4 regions of the Methylotuvimicrobium sp. KM1 genome follow, and region 2 is predicted to be linked to each of the others. Evidence: riboswitches for the same ligand, from Rfam matches in the RefSeq annotation. Region 2 holds a riboswitch; each other region holds the start of a gene.
The links. A riboswitch is a leader RNA that binds a small molecule or an ion and turns the genes downstream of it on or off. The one in region 2 is predicted to bind cyclic di-GMP.

Region 1 (4,732 bases), 180 kb from region 2:
GCGGGTCACCGGGTTCGCGAATGTATGCTTGCTGCAGTAAACGGCTGATTCGAACATGAGCATGCGGATCCGGCTTAACGTTTAAATGTGCGTCATGGACGGATTGAATGGGCATGGTTTTGGGCGGAGCAGAGCGGACCAAACGAACGATCGAGTGGTTTCCTTTTTGGATTCTAACCGTATTCAATCGATTTGACGGTTTGATAAGTTGCGAAGTGATTTCAGCAGTCACCTGCCGGCCGGCGACCTGTTCGGCTCGCGTATCGGTTGTCGCGATGAGAATGCCGAGACACAAAGCGAGAATAACCGCCGATTGTTGCCGCCGATCGGCATAAAGCGTTGCCGAACTTAATGTTCTGGCATCCTCCTTCAGAAAAATATCATGACGCCGCGTAATCTCGATTAGAGCTTGATAGGCTTTAGGATTTTTTAAACTAAGTTGGTTGGCGCAGACTAAGGACCGCTGCCCGTCAATTAGGCAAGGATGTAAATAATTGCAATCGGCGAAGCGTATAGCCCAATCTCTAAGCTTATCGACTAATAATTCATCATCTTGGGGCTGACCGTCGATTGGGCTAAGAAAAATGCGGTTAATGGCCGATAGAGCATCCATGGAATTCTCGAAGAATCTAAAAGTTACTGTTAGTTTAGTTCCAAATAGTAGTTATCCTAAATAGAGCAGTTGATGTGTGTTGTAGACCGTTCGTGCTGAGCCAAGTCGAAGCATGAAGGGTCTACAACACTTACACCAGCTTGGTGAAGCCTCAAACTACCCTTCACCTTTCGACAGGGATCTCCTGAGCGTAGCCGAAGGGCTCAGGGCGAACGGTAGTTTGAGACTCTTAACCACTCTTTTAAGGGTTATAGCTTTGTGCAAAGCGATCGTAAGTATGGATGATCAATCGATTACGAATTTATGTTTTAGATATGGCTATTTTCGCTTTAGTAGTTAATTGCTGTTTCCCGTTTTTTAAACTCAAAATATTTTTGAAATTGTTGGTGTTCATAGGCTATTAAGCCTAGGTGTAGGGTGCGCATCGCGCACCTGGGTCGGACTCTTGTCGGTTCGGCACCGTGGAAAGGTGCGCGATGCGCACCCTACGGCGCTATTAGCTTAGTTCCAAATAGTAGTTAGCGCAAAACGATCGGAAGCTTTCATAAACCCATGAGCGACGAATTCATGATTTAGGTATGGCTTCAATTCGATGATTGGGTTTGCGTGTCGGAACTATCCTGAAACGACGGCGATTGATATTTCTCAAGTAAATATTGCTTCAGCCAGGTTTCGGTATCGACATCGGATTGAGGACTATCGTCGATTTTTTGCAAGCGTTGTTTTAATAAGTGTTGCGGCGTCAAGAGCAACTCAATATCGGACATTGCGACAAACTTATCCGGGTGAACATTGTTGCCGTTTAGGATGTTGAAGAGCTGATGTTTTTTTAAAGATAAGCTGCCAATTAATTCCTCGCGAATGTCCAGCATTAGGGGTAGCAAATCGCTGCCGCTAAAGTCGTCTTCATGCAGGCACTTAAAGCGCTTTAGCATGTAGTTGATCGCAAAACGGTAAATATCTGACTCCCGTACATAAAACCGCGAAGCGGTGGCTTGAACCGCGTTACGAATACTATTCTCGATACGCAGTGAAATGATGTGTTTCAGTTCGCTCAATTTCTTATACCTAATTCAAAAATATTTCGGATTGACTAACGGAACGGCTTGAAAACGGCAAGTTATACTTCGCGCGGTCATGTTTGCGGCTTTTATGGCAATGCTATTTTGTTCGAGAGCAAGGCGCGAAAACAGGCGTTAAGCTAAGCTATGTAACTGTTTTCGCAACGCCGCTATCGGACAAAAGAGCGCGTCAGAAAACCGTAAATGTGACCGCGCGAAGTATATGTATTGTTATCCTAGAAAGAGCAGTTGGCATGTGTTGTAGACCGTTCGTGCCGAGCCAAGTCGAAGCATGAAGGGTCTACAACACCTTCACCGGCTTGGTGAAGTCTCAAATGATCTTTTTAGGGTTATGGGTTTTTGGATATATGGATATGCGTATCAAGCCGAACCTTTTAAACATAAACGAAAAATATGACAGAAATGCGACAATTCAAAACAGTCGGCGTATTAAAGGTGTTAGTTGTTTAAAACGTAATACGTTTCACGAAAATTTAACGAACCTGTAAAACTTTTGAACTAATGACTATGAAAAAATATGCGCAAGTTGAAACTTTGCGGATGCGGAGTGGATCCGGCGAGGGGGAGTGGGGCCGGCGAAGGCAATCATAACATGGGCGGTACTGATTGCCAGCGATTTAACAAGGAATAGGCAGTTTCCGGTTTTAGCCGGATATGCCGGGTGTGAAGATGTTGCCAAACCCGCCGCGAGGCGGGGACGGAAAGCTGCGGGTCTCTTATCAAGTATCAAGAGATAGCCGGGCCGCGACCATTTACTAGGAATGGCCATGTACCCCGGTTTGGTTTTTGTTAACAGACTTTACGAGGATAGTTATTATGAATTTATTAGGTAAATCTCTAGCGGTCGCGGCAATGGCGATGGTTGCGACAGGTGCTCAAGCGAGGATCGCCGGGGTTAAATTAACCGGTTTTGAAAACGATCCACAAGGTTCGGAGCTGTTTCTGAGTGTTTACAATCCGGATGCGCAAATTTCCTATGCACTGGATTTAGGCATACGGCACGCCGATTTTTTGGATAATCCGCAAGCAATGAATCACTCGATCAACAGCGATGCATTCAGCCAGTTTATGGCGGCAACCTCGCCAGGGGATAGAGTAATCTATAACATTGCCTCGGCTCACAATTCATTCGTCGATTTCGATAGCTTGAATTATTTGGGCATTTTAATGACATCCAAAAATGAAATTGCTGTCGACGTTTTCGACCGTTTTTCCAATTCATCAACAAAAATTGATCAACATATCGATCAATTGAATGCAAGATCGGGCGAATTGACCGGCACCAATCAACAAATCGCCGATAAAGCGGGTAATTTGGATTCCTATTCGGCACCAGGGCAAAGCGGTTATTTCCCGACAACTTGGGGTTCCAATATTGCTAATTCTTATTCAGGTAATCTTTCGTCTGAAGCTGGCGAATCGACCGGTTTTTGGTTGTGGGGCTTCGACATGGATCCCGATACGTTCGAGTTGACGCAGAAGGCGGTTTACCTCGGCGATTGGAACTTTTCGATTGAAAATGGCAGCGCTTCATTGAATTTCGCGCCGGTTCCGGTTCCAGCGGCGGTATGGTTTTTCGGCACGGGTCTGATGGGCTTGATCGCTGCTAAACGTCGTAAAGCATAAGAAAGTCGTTCAAACATGCCCGGGTAAAGGTCCGGGAGCATTTATTCACACTCATACCTAACAGAGAGAATGGTCATGAAAAAAAATATCGTAACGGCCGCCTTGGGCGCGGCTTTGATTGCCGGTTTTTCCGGCACGGCTTCGGCGTGGACGCCAAGCGATGTACCCGATTTGCGAATCAACATGTCGGGTGCTACTGCAATGGATAACTCTATCACCTCCCTGTTCACCAGCTTGTGTGATGCGGGTACTTTGCATAGCTACTTCAACGATGGTCCGAATCCGGGGAATCGTTACCGTGCCTTTTTCTGTACCTTGAGTCCGGATAAAGTCGACGGTTTATCGGCTAGCCAAAAAGTGTTGTTTGTCAAACGTTCCGCCGGCGGTTCCGCCCAAGGCGTCAATCCGCTGATCGATCAACAGCGCTTGGAAGCGATGAATATCTTTAACAATAATTGCACATTGTCGCCGACAGATACCGACCCGAACCGCTATTTATGCAGCATCAGCAATCCGGGCGATTTGGAATTGCGTTATTCCGATATCGGTATCTCGGACGTGGACGCCAAGATGTTTAGAGGCGTTAATACTCCGGCCGGTTTCAATCCTGTCAATCCGGAAAGTGCAGAAGATCTGGATAGCGTTTCGGTAGCTGCGTTGATATTCGGCGTTCCGGTCAATAATGCTTTATATGACGCGCTGCAAACCGCGCAAAGAGGCGAAGGCTTATTGCCTAACGATTGTACGATCGGCGAATATGCCCGCGAAGAATGTATCCCAAGTTTGACTAAACAACAAGTTGCGTCGTTGATAAGCGGCACAGTCAAAACATGGGACGATTTTAAAATCGACGGCATTCCGTTGACGCAATATCCGGGCGTTACGCCTTTGCCGGCCACTCGCGGCTCGAAGTTCGTCCGCTATTGCAAACGGGTCAACGGTTCCGGTACCGGTGCGCAACAATATGCGAAATTCCTGCATAACCCATGCGTTTCGGGGGCCTCTGAGCCAATGCAGTCTTCAAATATCTCAAGCGGTCCTATCGTAGTCCAAAACTCGGGTTCCGGCGATGTCGAATTGTGTTTGAACGATTATGAATTGGGCATCAACAACACGGGCGCTAACACAGGCTTTTTTACACCGACCACAAAAGCTTGGGCCTTAGGTACACAAAGTCTAGAAAAAAATGCCGATCAAGCATGGCCGTATAAATTTGTCAGAATCGACAATGTAGCTCCAACATTGGCTAATGCCTTCAACGGTAAATATTTTGATGTAGTCGAGATGACTTACCAATGGTTGAAACCCGGTGTCAACAAATTACCGGCTTGCGAAGGCGAACATTTTGCGACTTGCGGTCCACAACCACCGGTAGGCGATATTAAAGTCATTATCGAACAGATGCGTACGG
Region 2 (4,732 bases):
AACTCAAAACGAATTGTAGGGTACGCTACGCGTACCTAATGTCGGCACAACGGAACACATGAGAGCACGTTAAGCTACGGGCGGGGCTCCTGTGGTACGCACAGCGTACCCTACAGTCTTTTCGGCATTCGCATAGTATTAATTTCAACGATTAACGCAAACATAGCCTTGAAAAAACCCAAGCGCCTAAAATTCTATCGATTCAACTTCAAGGCCATGGGCACGCCTTGTGAAATCCAGTTATTCGCGGTTTCGCATAAAACGGCCCAACACGTTGCCGATATCGTCATCGACGATGTGGAGCGCTTGGAGCAACGCTATTCCCGCTACCGCCCGGATAGTTTTTTATCCGAAATCAACCGCGCGGCCGCGCGCGCCAATTCGATAGAAGTCGATCCCGAAACCGCCGGTTTGTTGAATTATGCATTGACCTGTTATGAGCAAAGCGACGGATTGTTCGATATCAGCTCCGGTATTCTGCGCCAGGCTTGGCGATTCGATCGCAATAATTTGCCGGAAGAGCAGCAGATTCAAGCGCTACTGGATAAAATCGGCTGGCATAAAATCGATTGGACGCCGCCGAAGCTGACTTTTTCGGTGCCGGGCATGGAGCTCGATTTCGGCGGTATCGTCAAGGAATATGCGGTCGATCGGGCCGCCGGTTTGTGTTTACAGGCCGGCATCAAGCACGGCTTGATCAATCTCGGCGGCGACATCAAACTGATCGGCCCCCGGCCAGACGGCTCTTCCTGGCAAGTCGGTATCGCGCATCCCCGGCAAAAAGGGGAGGTGATTCAAGCCTTGGCGCTTTCGGGTGGCGCCTTGGCTTCAAGCGGGGATTACGAGCGCTGTTTGCAAATCGATGGCGTGCGCTACGGTCATGTGCTCAATCCCAAAACCGGTTGGCCGGTGCGCTTTATGGCTTCGGTTAGTGTTGTCGGGGATTTTTGCGTCGTTTCCGGGAGTGCCGCGACGATTGCGATGCTGAAGGAAGACCAAGGTCCTGCTTGGTTGGAATCGTTGGGGCTACCTTGTCTTTGGGTCGATGTCCATGGCAATGTCGGCGGGTCTCTGATCTAATCGTAAAAATATACCCTTTTTTGGGTTTGGCGATCCTTCGCAAATCGTTATAAACATCTCTTCAAGATACACGGTTGGGTATCTAGCGCGATGGCGAAATCACGCAATCGCTGGAACTCCGTAGGGTACGCTTCGCGTACCATGGCAACCCGCCAATGTTAATTCAAGTCCTTAGGGTTTGGTCTGTGGTGCTAAACTGCATGCGGATACGCGCAGCGTACCCGATCAATTTTTTTTCGTTCCCACCGCTTCAGCGTGGAAACGCATACCTATCTTGTCTCGCGAAGCTAGAGCTTCACTTATCTGTTTCCCAAGTAGGAACTTGGGAAACAGCAGAAGTATGGGTTCTCACGGAGGATCGTGGGAACCAGTAAGCGGCTTCGTCCTACAAGAGGTTATCCATAAACTTGGAGTAACCTTTCCGGAGAGCGAAACTGTTTAGCAAAGGCGCGACAACCTATTGAATTAACTTCTTATTCTCTTTCTAGGATAAAGGCCCATTTTTTCATAAATCCCTATTGCTATTCGTTTTTTCTCAGCGATGAGTCGAGCGCTTATTCATGAGTGAGGTTGTGTGTCATATGCCGCAGTAACTGTGGCATATGACACAGTTATCATAAAATTAAGAGTTTATAAGTATTTTATTCAATACTTTAAATTATTGAAACCAAGTAAAATACTAGGTATTGGCATGTAGTCTGCTTCAATTAAAAGCGAGGGGCTAGATGTTGGGTTCAGCTGACGTCAATTTTAAGACTCAATTCGGATTTAATAGCCTTTTCAATTTAGCCACACTCGTTGTGAGACGGGGCCGGAAAGTCACGGTTCTTGTATGCAATCAAGAAGGCCGGGCTGCCTCCTTAATTAAGTATTGATTGAGTTTAACGATAGAGGGTAGTACTCACTTAACTTTCAAGTTAGCTTGGGCTAGTTTGTCGTCTTTATTGGTGACGAATCGTGGGCGTTAGCTGAATCGTATGCTTGTTTTTGTGATGGGGGCGTGGGGACTGTATGTTTTGTTGTTGTATCGGTTCCGCGAATATCACTGTTAACTTTTAGCGTTTAACAGTAAAGAGGACTTTTTAATGAAAAAAATAATATCGTCTGTTGTTGTATTTGTAGGGTTATTGTTAGGTAGTCAAGCTTACGCCCATGTGGGTTATAGAAATCTGGATAACTTGAATCCGTTTGTCGCGTCAGTCGGTTACGACGATGGCTGGTATCAAGGGACTCAACCCACTTTGGCCGATAGTCATACTGTTCGCTGGTATAGCTTTACGTTGGAGCAGGATTCTAATGTAAACATCAGCGTCGAAAATGCAGGCCCGGGAACCTATCCGACCTACAATAGCGCAGGCGTTGATTCCGGCAATACCTTTCCTGTTTTAGCCGATCTCGATGTCGGTTTTAGTTTGTACAAAGGACTCGTGCCGCTATCGGCTTTCGAAAACGCGAATTTTGAAGGCGAGCCTGTCTGGCCAGTTGCTGACGGAAATAATGGGTTGTTTAATGCGGTTGGCGATACCACGATGGGTAATAACAGCGGTGTTATTAACACGATTGAATTTATTACTGCCGTTAACGATTATGGCGTAGGCGCAACCGAATCGCTTAGCAATATCTTTTTACTTGCCGGCGTATATTCACTGGTAGTCGGTGGTGCGGCCGCTGACGGGGTCGGTGGTGGCGCATATGGTGTAATTGCTAGCGTCCAGCCCGTGCCTGTTCCTGCTGCGGTTTGGTTGATGGGGTCGGCTTTAGTCGGTTTAATCGGCATGAGAAAACGCGCTATCGCCGCTTGATTCAATTCTTGTACCGAATCAATTAAATCCAGGTCAGTTTCCGGTCTGGTTTTCAGTTAATCAACACCGTTAGGATGCGGTATCCCCCGGACAAGGATGTCTAATATCGCTTCTTAGTAATACCACACTTGTTGAATTGCACGCGTAAGGGCGGTTGATGAGACGGGGGCGACGTAAAGCCGGATGAGGAACGAGCTTTTATGGGCTTGCTTTAAAGACCGTCATTCCGACATGGGCTGCCGGAATTCAATCTAACAGAAGAAAAATCGTTGTTCATTCATTTCATCACTTTACATGGCTGTTATTGATTTGCGGTCTTTTGTATTAACGTTTATTTTGAGGAAAAAACTATGAAAAAATTGTTGTCGACAGTGGCCTGTGCGGCTGCGGTCGGTTTTTTTCCAACCCAGCAAGCGTCTGCGCATATCAGCTGGATCAACCTGACAAATTTAACGCCGGCCATCGACGGCGATAAGCATATTTATTCGGCCAATAGTATTGTGTCTGGCAACTACGGTTGGGCCGATTCGATGGATGAAGACTGGGGCGATAGCCATCAAGGTGCTTGGGCGCAGTTTACATTGACCGAATCATCGAATGTCAAAATACATGTCGAGTCTGATTATCAAGATACTTTTATTACGATAGGCAGTAATACCTTTCCTTTACGAGTAGGCGATTTAACCCCGGGATTCTCGCTTTATAACGGCGTTTTGCCTGATGAAGCCTATGAGGATGCATTTCCACCGCCGGCTGGAAAAGAAGGAGCCTGGAACGGGCAGGGCACGACTACTATGGGTAACGACGAGGGTGAAGTCGGCACAATCCATTACATCGGTCATGCCGGCGAAATCGACGGCTTGGCGACGGCTGTTTCATGGATGGGCGCGCTCGAAGCCGGTATTTATGCCGTTGCAATCGGAGGAACGTGTTATGAAAGAGAGAATTGCGGTGCTTTCGATCGATTTAATGCCGATAATGCAATGCGCGGTTTCGATATTAGCTTGACCGTCGCGCCTGTCCCTTTGCCGGCTGCGATTTGGCTAATGGGAGCGGGCTTGGTTGGTTTGGGGGCTTTCAGAAAGCGTACTCTAGCCGTTTAATGGTGTTCTGTCGTATTTTAAAGATCGATATTGTTCTTCTTTCCCTGTGATTGGGAGTGGGATCGGGTTTTGCGTGTACCAAAATCCGCCCCACCTCCGACCTTTTCTCTCTAATTCGTAAGGTGGCACCGCCCATCTTTCGCCATTTATTCCGTTTGTATTTTTCTAGGAAAGTTGCGCGATGCTTAGCGCCAAGCTATTCCTCTTCCTGCGCCGAAACAATTGAAGTAGGGTGCCGCACCGCGCCCCCTTTCCCGGGCATGCCATTTGGTGTGTTTCAAGGTTTTGTCAATATCTCCTGATTAGCAAGATGCTTCAGCTTGCCGAAGCCAAGTGTCCGAGCAGGGGCCAGTCGTAGTCGCAAAAACTACAATATGCTGTTACCCAAGCTCCAGCTTGGGTAACCTGTTCAGGAAGCTCTTGCCCTGAGCCCTTCGGCTGCGCTCAGGAGAGCCTTGTCGAAGGCTTGCCCTGAGCTTGTCGAAGGGGGAGCTTCCGGTGTGTCTTTCCCAAGCTCCAGCTTGGGAAAGAGCGTGATGTGGGGTGGCCGTTTTAGCTTGACGCGCATGGCTTGCGAACCCCGTCCTGCTAAGGATATGCTGATCTTTGGGCTTTAGCTGAAGAAACTTGCTAATCAGGAAATATCTTGTAAAAAGGTGCGCGATGCGCACTCTACCAGCTTTATGTTTATAACGAGGAGCAAGGGGGTTCAAATAAAATGCGTGTCATTTCACACACTACTGCGGC
Region 3 (4,732 bases), 2.5 Mb from region 2:
TTTGTAATTTAATACCCATAAAGCTCGATTAAGGCAGAAAATACCGCCCGGTATTAAATCGGGCGGTTATAGGCTTGGTTATGGCGCCTGAATCAAGCTGCAGCCATTCAGTTCGGTATCAGGAGCGCTTGGAGTCACCTGAGAAACGGTCAAATTGCCGTCTTGCCAGAACAAACCGGGTTGACTGTAGCCTACGGTTGACAGAGTGATTCGGCATGCACCAACACCCACTAAACGGTCTTTTTGGAATACGGTACAGCCTTGTTGGCCGTTGTCGCGAACCGCTTTGGATTTTTGCCACCATTTATTCACAGGGTAGCCGGATTTCGATAGGGTTTGTAAGCCGTAATCATAGATTTCATAGAATTGGCCCGGCCCATAAGTGTTGCCATGGTAAAAGTCTTTGATGGCAGCGCTATAGAATGTGTCAGGTCTTCCGTTTTGGCCGGCAACTCTTAAAGAGGTTCTTTCGTTGACCATCAAGTTATTAAGATGGTTGTAAGTGTATCTACCGCGCAGGTTATCTACGGCAACGTTGTTCAAGATCCCAGCAATTGGAGCTTGTGTGACGTCGATGTTTTGACCAAAACCGGGAACCGGTGCTTGCAGGGCTGCTTCAAGTCTTACGCCGTTAAAAGAATTGACTTCGAGTTGATTGAAAGTGTGGCCGTCGACATAGGCGCTGACCGGCACCGAAAAAGGCGTGCATCCTTTTACATAAACAAGCGCTTCGGTGGCTTGCATGAGGCCTTCGTAAAGAGCGAAAGCCGCTCTTTCAGTGTCTCTCATATTGGTCATATTCAACAGAGGGGCTGCAGGTCCATTGTTGTATATGGCAGGAGCACCTGGAGGGTTGGCGCTGGCCAGAGTTGAAATGCCGAGCAATACGGCTGCTGCTGTGGTGGTGATTTTAGTTTTCATAAAAAACTCCTTTATTTTTTAAAGTATTTTTTGCCATGGTTGTTAAAATAATTGTTATATGTATGGCAATCGTTTTGGTTTTAACGAACACGAGCTCTATTCAATAAATGAATATTAAATAACAACTATCGATCAATCATTTTGTAATTTAATACCCATAAAGCTCGGTTAAGGCAGAAAATACCGCCCGGTATTAAATCGGGCGGTTATAGGCTTGGTTATGGCGCCTGAATCAAGCTGCAGCCATTCAGTTCGGTATCAGGAGCGCTTGGAGTCACCTGAGAAACGGTCAAATTGCCGTCTTGCCAGAACAAACCGGGTTGACTGTAGCCTACGGTTGACAGAGTGATTCGGCATGCACCAACACCCACTAAACGGTCTTTTTGGAATACGGTACAGCCTTGTTGGCCGTTGTCGCGAACCGCTTTGGATTTTTGCCACCATTTATTCACAGGGTAGCCGGATTTCGATAGGGTTTGTAAGCCGTAATCATAGATTTCATAGAATTGGCCCGGCCCATAAGTGTTGCCATGGTAAAAGTCTTTGATAGCAGCGCTATAGAATGTGTCAGGTCTTCCGTTTTGGCCGGCAACTCTTAAAGAGGTTCTTTCGTTGACCATCAAGTTATTAAGATGGTTGTAAGTGTATCTACCGCGCAGGTTATCTACGGCAACGTTGTTCAAGATCCCAGCAATTGGAGCTTGTGTGACGTCGATGTTTTGACCAAAACCGGGAACCGGTGCTTGCAGGGCTGCTTCAAGTCTTACGCCATTGAATGTTTGAACTTCGAGTTGATTAATGCCGTTGCCGTCAGAGTAGGCCGATACGGGCACCGAGAAAGGCGTGCATCCTTTTACATAAACAAGCGCTTCGGTGGCTTGCATGAGGCCTTCGTAAAGAGCGAAAGCCGCTCTTTCAGTGTCTCTCATATTGGTCATATTCAACAGAGGGGCTGCAGGTCCATTGTTGTATATGGCAGGAGCACCTGGAGGGTTGGCGCTGGCCAGAGTTGAAATGCCGAGCAATACGGCTGCTGCTGTGGTGGTGATTTTAGTTTTCATAAGAAACTCCTTTACTTTAAATTTAAAGTATGGTTGCCATGATTGTTATGGTAATCGCCGCATCCATGGCAAATGCGGTGATTAAAAGAGCTAAGTGCTCAATTTTATTAATTTATTTTTTCTGAGATTAATTTCCGGCTGATCCAGGCTGATAATCTGTATTACGCTTGAATGCCTTCGATTTCATTGTTTACATTACGCTAACTTTCTGCGCCAGGAAGTCACCAGTCCGATCATTGCTGTGCCCATCAGCCAAATAGCGCCTGGAACAGGTACATGGCTAACTGGTGCCGAGCATGAAGTGCAACTAGTGCCCATTACTTCAAAAAGATACGGCGATCCGTGTGCTCCAAGTGGATTCCAATAAGCGGCATAATACTGGCCGTCATGGCCGGCACCGTTATAAGACCATTCTATAGGAAACGACAGGCTTTCATTGCTGAGAAAGAGCCAATAGGCTGTGTTTGGTTGTAAAAGCGCGGCTTCATTGGGATCTTGCGAAGGTGCGTCGAACCAAACGTCATTGCCGCCAAAGTGTTCCAGCTGCACAAAGCTGTCGGGAATCGATAAGTCGAACAGCTTGTCTCCGGGAATGTGAGAATCCCCTCCCAAAAAGTTGTTGCTATAAACAGCTAGCGATATGCCGTCGTTTCCGGACGAATCCTTAAGAGAGACTAAGTCGCCTGAAAAGTGACCGCCGGACGCTAAAGATAGGCGGACGCTGTCTAATAAGCAGCCATTAGGGCAGTTAAAAGGATCTACCGTAAATCGGCCGGCTGCCCAATCAGGTTCGCCGCCCTCAAAAAAGGGCGCTACAAGCGATTCGCCGCCGGAATATCCAAAAGGGAAGGTGTCGTAGATAGAAACTGATGCAGAAGCGGTACCGGCAAAAAGGCCCAGTGCAACGGCAGCGCTTAATTTTTTTAACGGTGCTTTAATTTTCAACATAATTACCTCTAATATGTTTGAAATTAAGTGCGGCCAGACTATCTGATGGAAAATGGAGAGTATCAGACTCTTGGCTTTCCGCCCCCGCCTCGCGACGGGTAAGGCTTTTAACTTAATCGAGCTAAAAAATCCCTAGTGATTCAAGTTGTCTGGCTCGAGCAATTAAATGTGAGTATCGCCGAACCGTCCATAATCCAGGCATTATCCCAAATGCCTCATAAATTATTCGTTAGTTTCGTTAAAAAGCGCTTAAGGTAGAAAGTATTTCATACGTTAAATGCGCTTTGGCTTGCCATATAGTAGGTGCTTGTAATTGACAAGGTATTTTTTTGTTTTCGCATAAAACACGTGCATAGAGCGTGCCATCAGTCGATTTTGTTCTTTCAAGGCATTGAATTGTCAATTAAATAAAATGCATTTTGTGACGGAAGGCGCGTTTATTTTGGAAGCTTCATTTCGTGATGTAAAAATTATTGACAGTTTTATGTCTTAACAAAAGCTTAAAACGATTAAATCCGCCAAACGCCAAGAAAAGAAAATATGCATTGTTAATGAGAAGTATCAGCGTTTGTAGGGAAAAATTTGTAAGCAACTGAAAGACAAGGAAAGTATGGGGCGTCATTACAGGCTGTTTTATTCTTTGGGGCGCTTAGGCTTGCCGAAGGGCTGGGGGAAAAGGATGATGTAAAAAATTTTGACGAATGATGCAATAAATTGATCCAACTTAAAAACTGGATCTTATTTTGCTTGTAAAAGAATAAAGACGGATGTTAGTCGGTTTGTTTTTTTGCCTATCCGTTAATAAATTAATGTACGGAAAAACAGATACATATGAATGGCGGGGTATTTTTGGGAGTCTTGAAAGGCTAAATGATTTGCTTTGAGGTAAGTGTTAAATATTCTGACATAAGGCCGTATAAGAGAGGCTTATCTCGATACGGATAAAAGATTTTGACTCGTAAGGGCTTGGTTATTTCATAGTATTGAAATAGGTTATCATTGGCCTTGGGGCTTATCTTTTATTAACCTCAGCTTTAATTGCACCCATGGTTTATAATCTGCCCGAATCTATATAGCCAGGACTGTTCAATGGATTACTCAATTGCCAAGTACGCGCCTGAATACCATCCCTTTCTTAGTTATCTACAGCACCAAGATAAATTGACCGATGCCGAGCTAAAAAAGGTCGATCGGGTCATGCAGTCGACGGTGGCCGAAACCTTGCCGCATTTATTGATTAAGCTCGGTATTTGTTCGGAAAGCGATATCGCGGAAGCTTTTGTTGTAACGCATGACGTAGAAAAAGTCGGGGTCGAGGATTACCCGCTTGAAACGCCTCTGCCCAATCATGTGTCCCTGCGATTTCTGAAACAATTTCATGTAATCGGTTTGCGCAATACCGATGATGCAATTCATGTTGCGGTAATGGATCCGGAAAATCGCTTTGTGTTGGATGCGTTGCAACTGGCTACCGCTAAGCCGATTATTGCGAAAGTCGGAGTGATGTCGGAAATCGATGCCGCGCTCGAACTGCAATACGGCGAAGGTAAATCGCAAATGGATAAGCTATTTGCCAATCTCGAGACAGACGAGATCGGCGAAGAGGATCTGGAACACCTTAAAGATATGGCGAGTGAAGCGCCGGTGATCAAAATGGTTAATCTGATCATGCAGCGCGCGATTGAGAGCCGAGCTTCTGATATCCATATCGAGCCGTTCGAACAGCGCTTGAAAGTCCGCTTACGCGTCGACGGCGTGCTGCAAAATATCGATGCGCCGCCGGTAACATCGACCGCGGCCGT
Region 4 (4,732 bases), 1.5 Mb from region 2:
TGGCTACGGCTACCAAAGTTAACAACCAGGAGCCGGCAATACGAAATAGCTGATGAGCGAACCCGGCTCCGCGCCAGTTGTAGTAAACCTCGTTATATTCCGCGAAAAATTGATAAAGCAATAAACCGCTAAAGCCGTAGGTGAGATATATATCGTTCCAATCGTATTCACCCGGCCAAATTAAGTTAAGTGACAGCATCGCCAGCCATAAAGAGGTCAAAACTATGCAGCTATCAATGACACGAACAAGCGCTTGTTGCTTAGTCAAATGCGGACGCACAAAGGCCGATGTATAGCTTGGCTTGACGGCAGCTATACGAGCCAATTCGATTTTCTCTGATGACAGTGGACTCGACATGTAAGGGTGTTTCTCTCTAAAACTCAATGCACTAGGAATGAAGGGACAAGCATTGCAAAGCTTGATCAGGGCTGGCAAAGATTGCTCAAATACAGCCAAGTTAAGCCAAAACGCCACGGACACCGCGGCATTAGTAAATTACAGCAATATATATGTCATTAAAATCGCGCCAAAAATCATGCTTCAAGAAAACATCTTCCCGGTAAAACTACGTATATCCGACACCATGCGTTTCGCTCGCTCCCAAACATCTTGCTTAGGAATGCGGTATGAAATACTCCAGCTTTTGGCAACCGGTAAGCAACAACAGATGTGAAGGACTTCCTAAACCGGAATTTGGGAAATAGCGGAGGGGATCTGAATACTTTCCTCTAATCTTTAATAAACCATAAACGGCTATTCGATCCAGAAACACAGGCTTCAATAACGCCTTACTAAGTTGGTCAAATAAATCAACTCCCAAACCTCTTCCATTTTTCTTAATAAATCGCATTCCAATACACAATATATTTTTAAACGATTATGCCGCAAACAACTCGCGTTTACGGTTAAACCTCATCAGCCCCATCACAGCGCTACCAAACAGCCAAACTGCGGACGGAAGTGGTACAGCAGTGATCTCCAGCGACAAAGGATATGCCCCCATAGACCCGAATGGAATATTTTGACCCAAACTATTCGTTGCCGGACTATGCCCGGTCATACAGAACTCACCCATCATCCCCCCCGCAGTACAGTCACCATAAACCATACTTTGAACTATGCCTGCCATTGTCGTTTTATCAAACGAAAATGTGAAATAGGCATTGCTATTGATAACCTCGGTATTAGATTCAAAAAAAGGTGTGCCATATCGAAAAACATCTCCGCTCTGATAGCCTCCACCATAAAAAACATCCGTGCTATTTTTTAAAAAAACACTAGCAGTTACGATATCCCCTTCAGTGCTTTGCGCTAATTGGTAATTAAGATGCAACAGTGGAAAACTCTTTTTAAAATCCGGATTAACATCATCCACCTCATACATGGATGAATTCATTGCCCCATGTAGGTTGGACACAACCGATCCATCCCAGTCAAAGCTGCCAACAAAATTTGTATTGTTGGGTTGGGTCGCGGGCTCGTATAACACCCCTGTTACCTTATAGGTTACAACAGAAGCAAAAGATGAAGACCCCATAATAGCGACCATCAACAACAGCACCTTAATAACCATTGACAATATCTTGTTTTCATTCATATTTTTTCTCTTATTAACGTGAGCTTCTACTCAATAAGCTTCCAAAATCGATACAAACATCCTTGTTCAAATTCTTCCCTGCTAACCTTTACCAAGTAACCAACACATTTTCCTCATAAAACTGATTACCTAAATCCGGCTAGAACAAGCTTGCCATAAAGATTATGCAGGCAATACAGACTTACGACGATTTGCACCGAACAAGCTCACCAAAGCGCCACCGAACAACCAGGCAGCAGCCGGAACGGGAACGGCGGCAACCTCCGAGATCTCCAAGGATAATGGTGCACCGCCCATAGAGCCTCCACCGAGGAATGCAGTCATACCCATTGGACCGGTCAGCATAGGCCCCATCATGCCCAAAGCAGTCATGTCACCGTAGACCATTTGGCCTACAGTTGCCGAAGTATCAGTTATGCTTGTGGAATCAAACACCAAGGTAAAAAAAGCGTTGTCATTTCGCTGGTTACCATCAAAAGTGCCATAGGCCATTGGATTACCTATCACTTCATAACCGCCCCCATTCACAACATCAGTGCTATTTTGCAAAAATGTACTGACTGTCACTAAGTTGCCGGAAGTACTGCTAGCCAGTTGATTGGTCAAATGCAGCAACGGCGCTTCGTTATCGGCATATCCACCGGGCTTGGCCCACACTTCATCCGTGTAACCGGCTGCATTCATACCACCAGCGGCGGTCCCGTTCGAATCGAACTCGGTTCCATTCCAAGCAAACATGGATTCAGACAGAAAACCCGAGAAATTGCTAACAGTAGAGCCGTCCCAGTCGAAGTTACCATCGAATACGGTTACTTCCTGAACCCCACCGTCAGTAAATACTGCAGACACATTGTAAGTGGCGGCCTGTGCCATAGAAGCGCTTGCTGCCAATATCAGGGATGCAGCCATTTTGGTTTTTAGATTCATAAATCAACTCCTTCAAAAATAATTAAATTAATGTTCGGGCGATACAACCAAGACACCCGGTATTGCAACCGGCGCACTAGCTCTCCATCGCCCACAGAGGCGGCCCGGCTATCTGGCTTCACTCCAGACCCCTAGGCTTTCCGACCCCGCCTCACGGCGGCTGTGGCAATTGTAATTAGGACATCCTGCCCTACCAGCAATACATCCTTAATGCCTGACGCTTATTTCCTTTTATCTAACGCAAATACCATTTCGTTCTAATCAGACTCTGGTTCAGTAAACAGCTCCTTCAAGACCTCATCCAGGGCTGTCAAAAAAATGCTTCCGCATTCTTTTTTTAATATTGCATATATTATGCCAATAATAAATTTCAACTTAAATTCAACAATATAAAGCGAAAACAAATAGTCTCCAGTTAAGTCACCCATCTAAAATTAAGGGATTTAACACACCTCCCTAATATCAATGCGCGATTTGACTTAATCTGCTTTAAATCAGCTCATCCTTATGCGAATCGACTAACGTCTCGTCTCTTTTGACAAGAAAGATCACTTTAGAAAAACGTTAATTAGTCGCGTAAGCTTCCAACGTCACCATCTAAAATCCCTCGCAGCCACGGTTATCCTCAGAATTTTTCCACAAGGAGAGCACATGGTATTTATCGGAGAGACAGAAACATCACATCGAAGCCTGGCAAGCCAGCGGACTCCGATGCGCCTGCATTGATACCGGTCCGGTTGCAATCGGAGTCGACGGCCTCGGCGTTATTATCATTGCGTTGGCCGCAAGGCCACGTTTTGGAAATATCGGGCAGTGTATCGCCGGATTGGCTCGGGGAGTTGTTGCAATATCTGGCTGGATTGAGAGTCCGGCGCAAATCTGACTAGCGGTCGATATGAGATGGGGCATCGATGGTTTGTCGGCGATTTTGCAACAGCGCTTAGGCCATGCGCTATGCGCCGGGGCAGCGTTTATTTTCCGCAATCGCGCCGGCAATCGTTTGAAATTGTTGCTGTGGGACAGCAATGGCGTCTGGCTGTGTCAAGGCGTCTTCATCAAGAGCGAAGGGCTGACACCACTGCAACGCGACGTGTTCGAGGAAACTCTCGATACCGACATTGCCGCTATCTAAGCTGAGGTCGAGCAGCTTCAAGACGTCCCGGCGTATGATACTGCGCGGTTCGCCCTAAACGTCCGTGCACCGGACGCCAGCCCTTACCGGATCATTTGCCCCGCATCGAGCACCATCACGAACCCGAATCCTGTACTTGCGATCAATGCGGCAAGGACTTGGTCAAGATCGGCGAAGACGTCGCCGAACAACTGGACGTCGAGCCGACCAAATTCTTTGTCCATCGTCATATCCGCCCATAATATGCCTGCCGGACTTGCGAAACCATCACTGCGGCGCCGATTCCCCCTGCAGTGATCGATGGGGTATGGCGGCAGTGGGTTTACTGACCTGGGTGCTGATCGGCAAATTCCTCGATCATTTGCCGTTGTACCAAAAAAGAGCAGTTGACATGTGCGAAGACCGTTCGTGCTGAGCCAAGTCGAAGCATGAAGGGTCTACAACTCTTTCACCGGCTTGGTAAAGCCTCAAACTGCTCTTTTTGGGTTGTACCGACTGGAACAGATCGCCGCCCGTAGCGGTGTAATATTGTCCCGCTCAACATTAGCCGATTCGGTCGGACGCCTCGGTGTCGCCCTAGAGCCCTTGGCCGATCGTTAAACCTAGCTCTTATTGCAACGCGATAGCTTGCATGCCGACGAAACCCCGGTTTCGCAACTGGCCCCCAGCAACAGCAAAACCAAGAAAGCCTATCTATGGGCTTATCGCAGCAACGACCAGCAACCCGACCCCAAGATCCTCGTCTTCAACTACCAAGCCGGCCGGAGTGGCCGACATGCCGGGCAAGTTTCTGCAAGACTGGAACGTTCACCTGCTGGTCGATGACTACAGTGGCTACAAAGCCCTGTTTGCGACGGCGCGTGCGCATCCCGAATCGTCTTGCCTGTGTCGAACTGGCTTACTGGGCGCATGTGCGCCGAAAATTCTTCGATCGATATCAGGCCGACTGAAGTTCGATCGCGCAGGAAGCGTTAAACCGAATTGCGGCCTTATATGCGGTAGAAGCCGACGCGCGGGAACTGACATCCCGAGAGCGTAAAAGTCATCGATCACGCCTTAAAACTCTGGCCAATCC

Region 1: linked by a shared signal. The riboswitch ahead of ACINK7_RS15285 (hypothetical protein) and the one ahead of ACINK7_RS16065 (VPLPA-CTERM sorting domain-containing protein) in region 2 are both predicted to bind cyclic di-GMP.
Region 3: linked by a shared signal. The riboswitch ahead of ACINK7_RS04595 (hypothetical protein) and the one ahead of ACINK7_RS16065 (VPLPA-CTERM sorting domain-containing protein) in region 2 are both predicted to bind cyclic di-GMP.
Region 4: linked by a shared signal. The riboswitch ahead of ACINK7_RS09645 (hypothetical protein) and the one ahead of ACINK7_RS16065 (VPLPA-CTERM sorting domain-containing protein) in region 2 are both predicted to bind cyclic di-GMP.

The regions. Positions count from the first base shown of each region.
Region 1 is NZ_CP173170.1:3,566,524-3,571,255, reverse strand. Features, by position in the region: gene ACINK7_RS15295 (hypothetical protein) at 1-613, opposite strand, end outside; gene ACINK7_RS15290 (hypothetical protein) at 1,198-1,671, opposite strand; cyclic di-GMP riboswitch class I at 2,360-2,445, shown strand; gene ACINK7_RS15285 (hypothetical protein) at 2,512-3,321, shown strand; gene ACINK7_RS15280 (hypothetical protein) at 3,397-4,732, shown strand, end outside.
Region 2 is NZ_CP173170.1:3,750,238-3,754,969, reverse strand. Features, by position in the region: gene ACINK7_RS16070 (FAD:protein FMN transferase) at 217-1,080, shown strand; cyclic di-GMP riboswitch class I at 1,859-1,940, shown strand; gene ACINK7_RS16065 (VPLPA-CTERM sorting domain-containing protein) at 2,166-2,882, shown strand; gene ACINK7_RS16060 (VPLPA-CTERM sorting domain-containing protein) at 3,233-3,985, shown strand.
Region 3 is NZ_CP173170.1:1,052,506-1,057,237, forward strand. Features, by position in the region: gene ACINK7_RS04585 (hypothetical protein) at 79-921, opposite strand; gene ACINK7_RS04590 (hypothetical protein) at 1,140-1,982, opposite strand; gene ACINK7_RS04595 (hypothetical protein) at 2,178-2,930, opposite strand; cyclic di-GMP riboswitch class I at 2,956-3,045, opposite strand; gene gspE (type II secretion system ATPase GspE) at 4,020-4,732, shown strand, end outside.
Region 4 is NZ_CP173170.1:2,259,926-2,264,657, reverse strand. Features, by position in the region: gene ACINK7_RS09660 (undecaprenyl-phosphate glucose phosphotransferase) at 1-358, opposite strand, end outside; gene ACINK7_RS09655 (hypothetical protein) at 396-674, shown strand; gene ACINK7_RS09650 (hypothetical protein) at 879-1,598, opposite strand; gene ACINK7_RS09645 (hypothetical protein) at 1,761-2,525, opposite strand; cyclic di-GMP riboswitch class I at 2,621-2,702, opposite strand; partial or broken gene tnpB (IS66 family insertion sequence element accessory protein TnpB) at 3,421-3,558, shown strand; partial or broken gene ACINK7_RS09635 (IS66 family transposase zinc-finger binding domain-containing protein) at 3,583-4,024, shown strand; partial or broken gene ACINK7_RS09630 (transposase) at 4,114-4,482, shown strand; gene ACINK7_RS09625 (hypothetical protein) at 4,479-4,607, shown strand.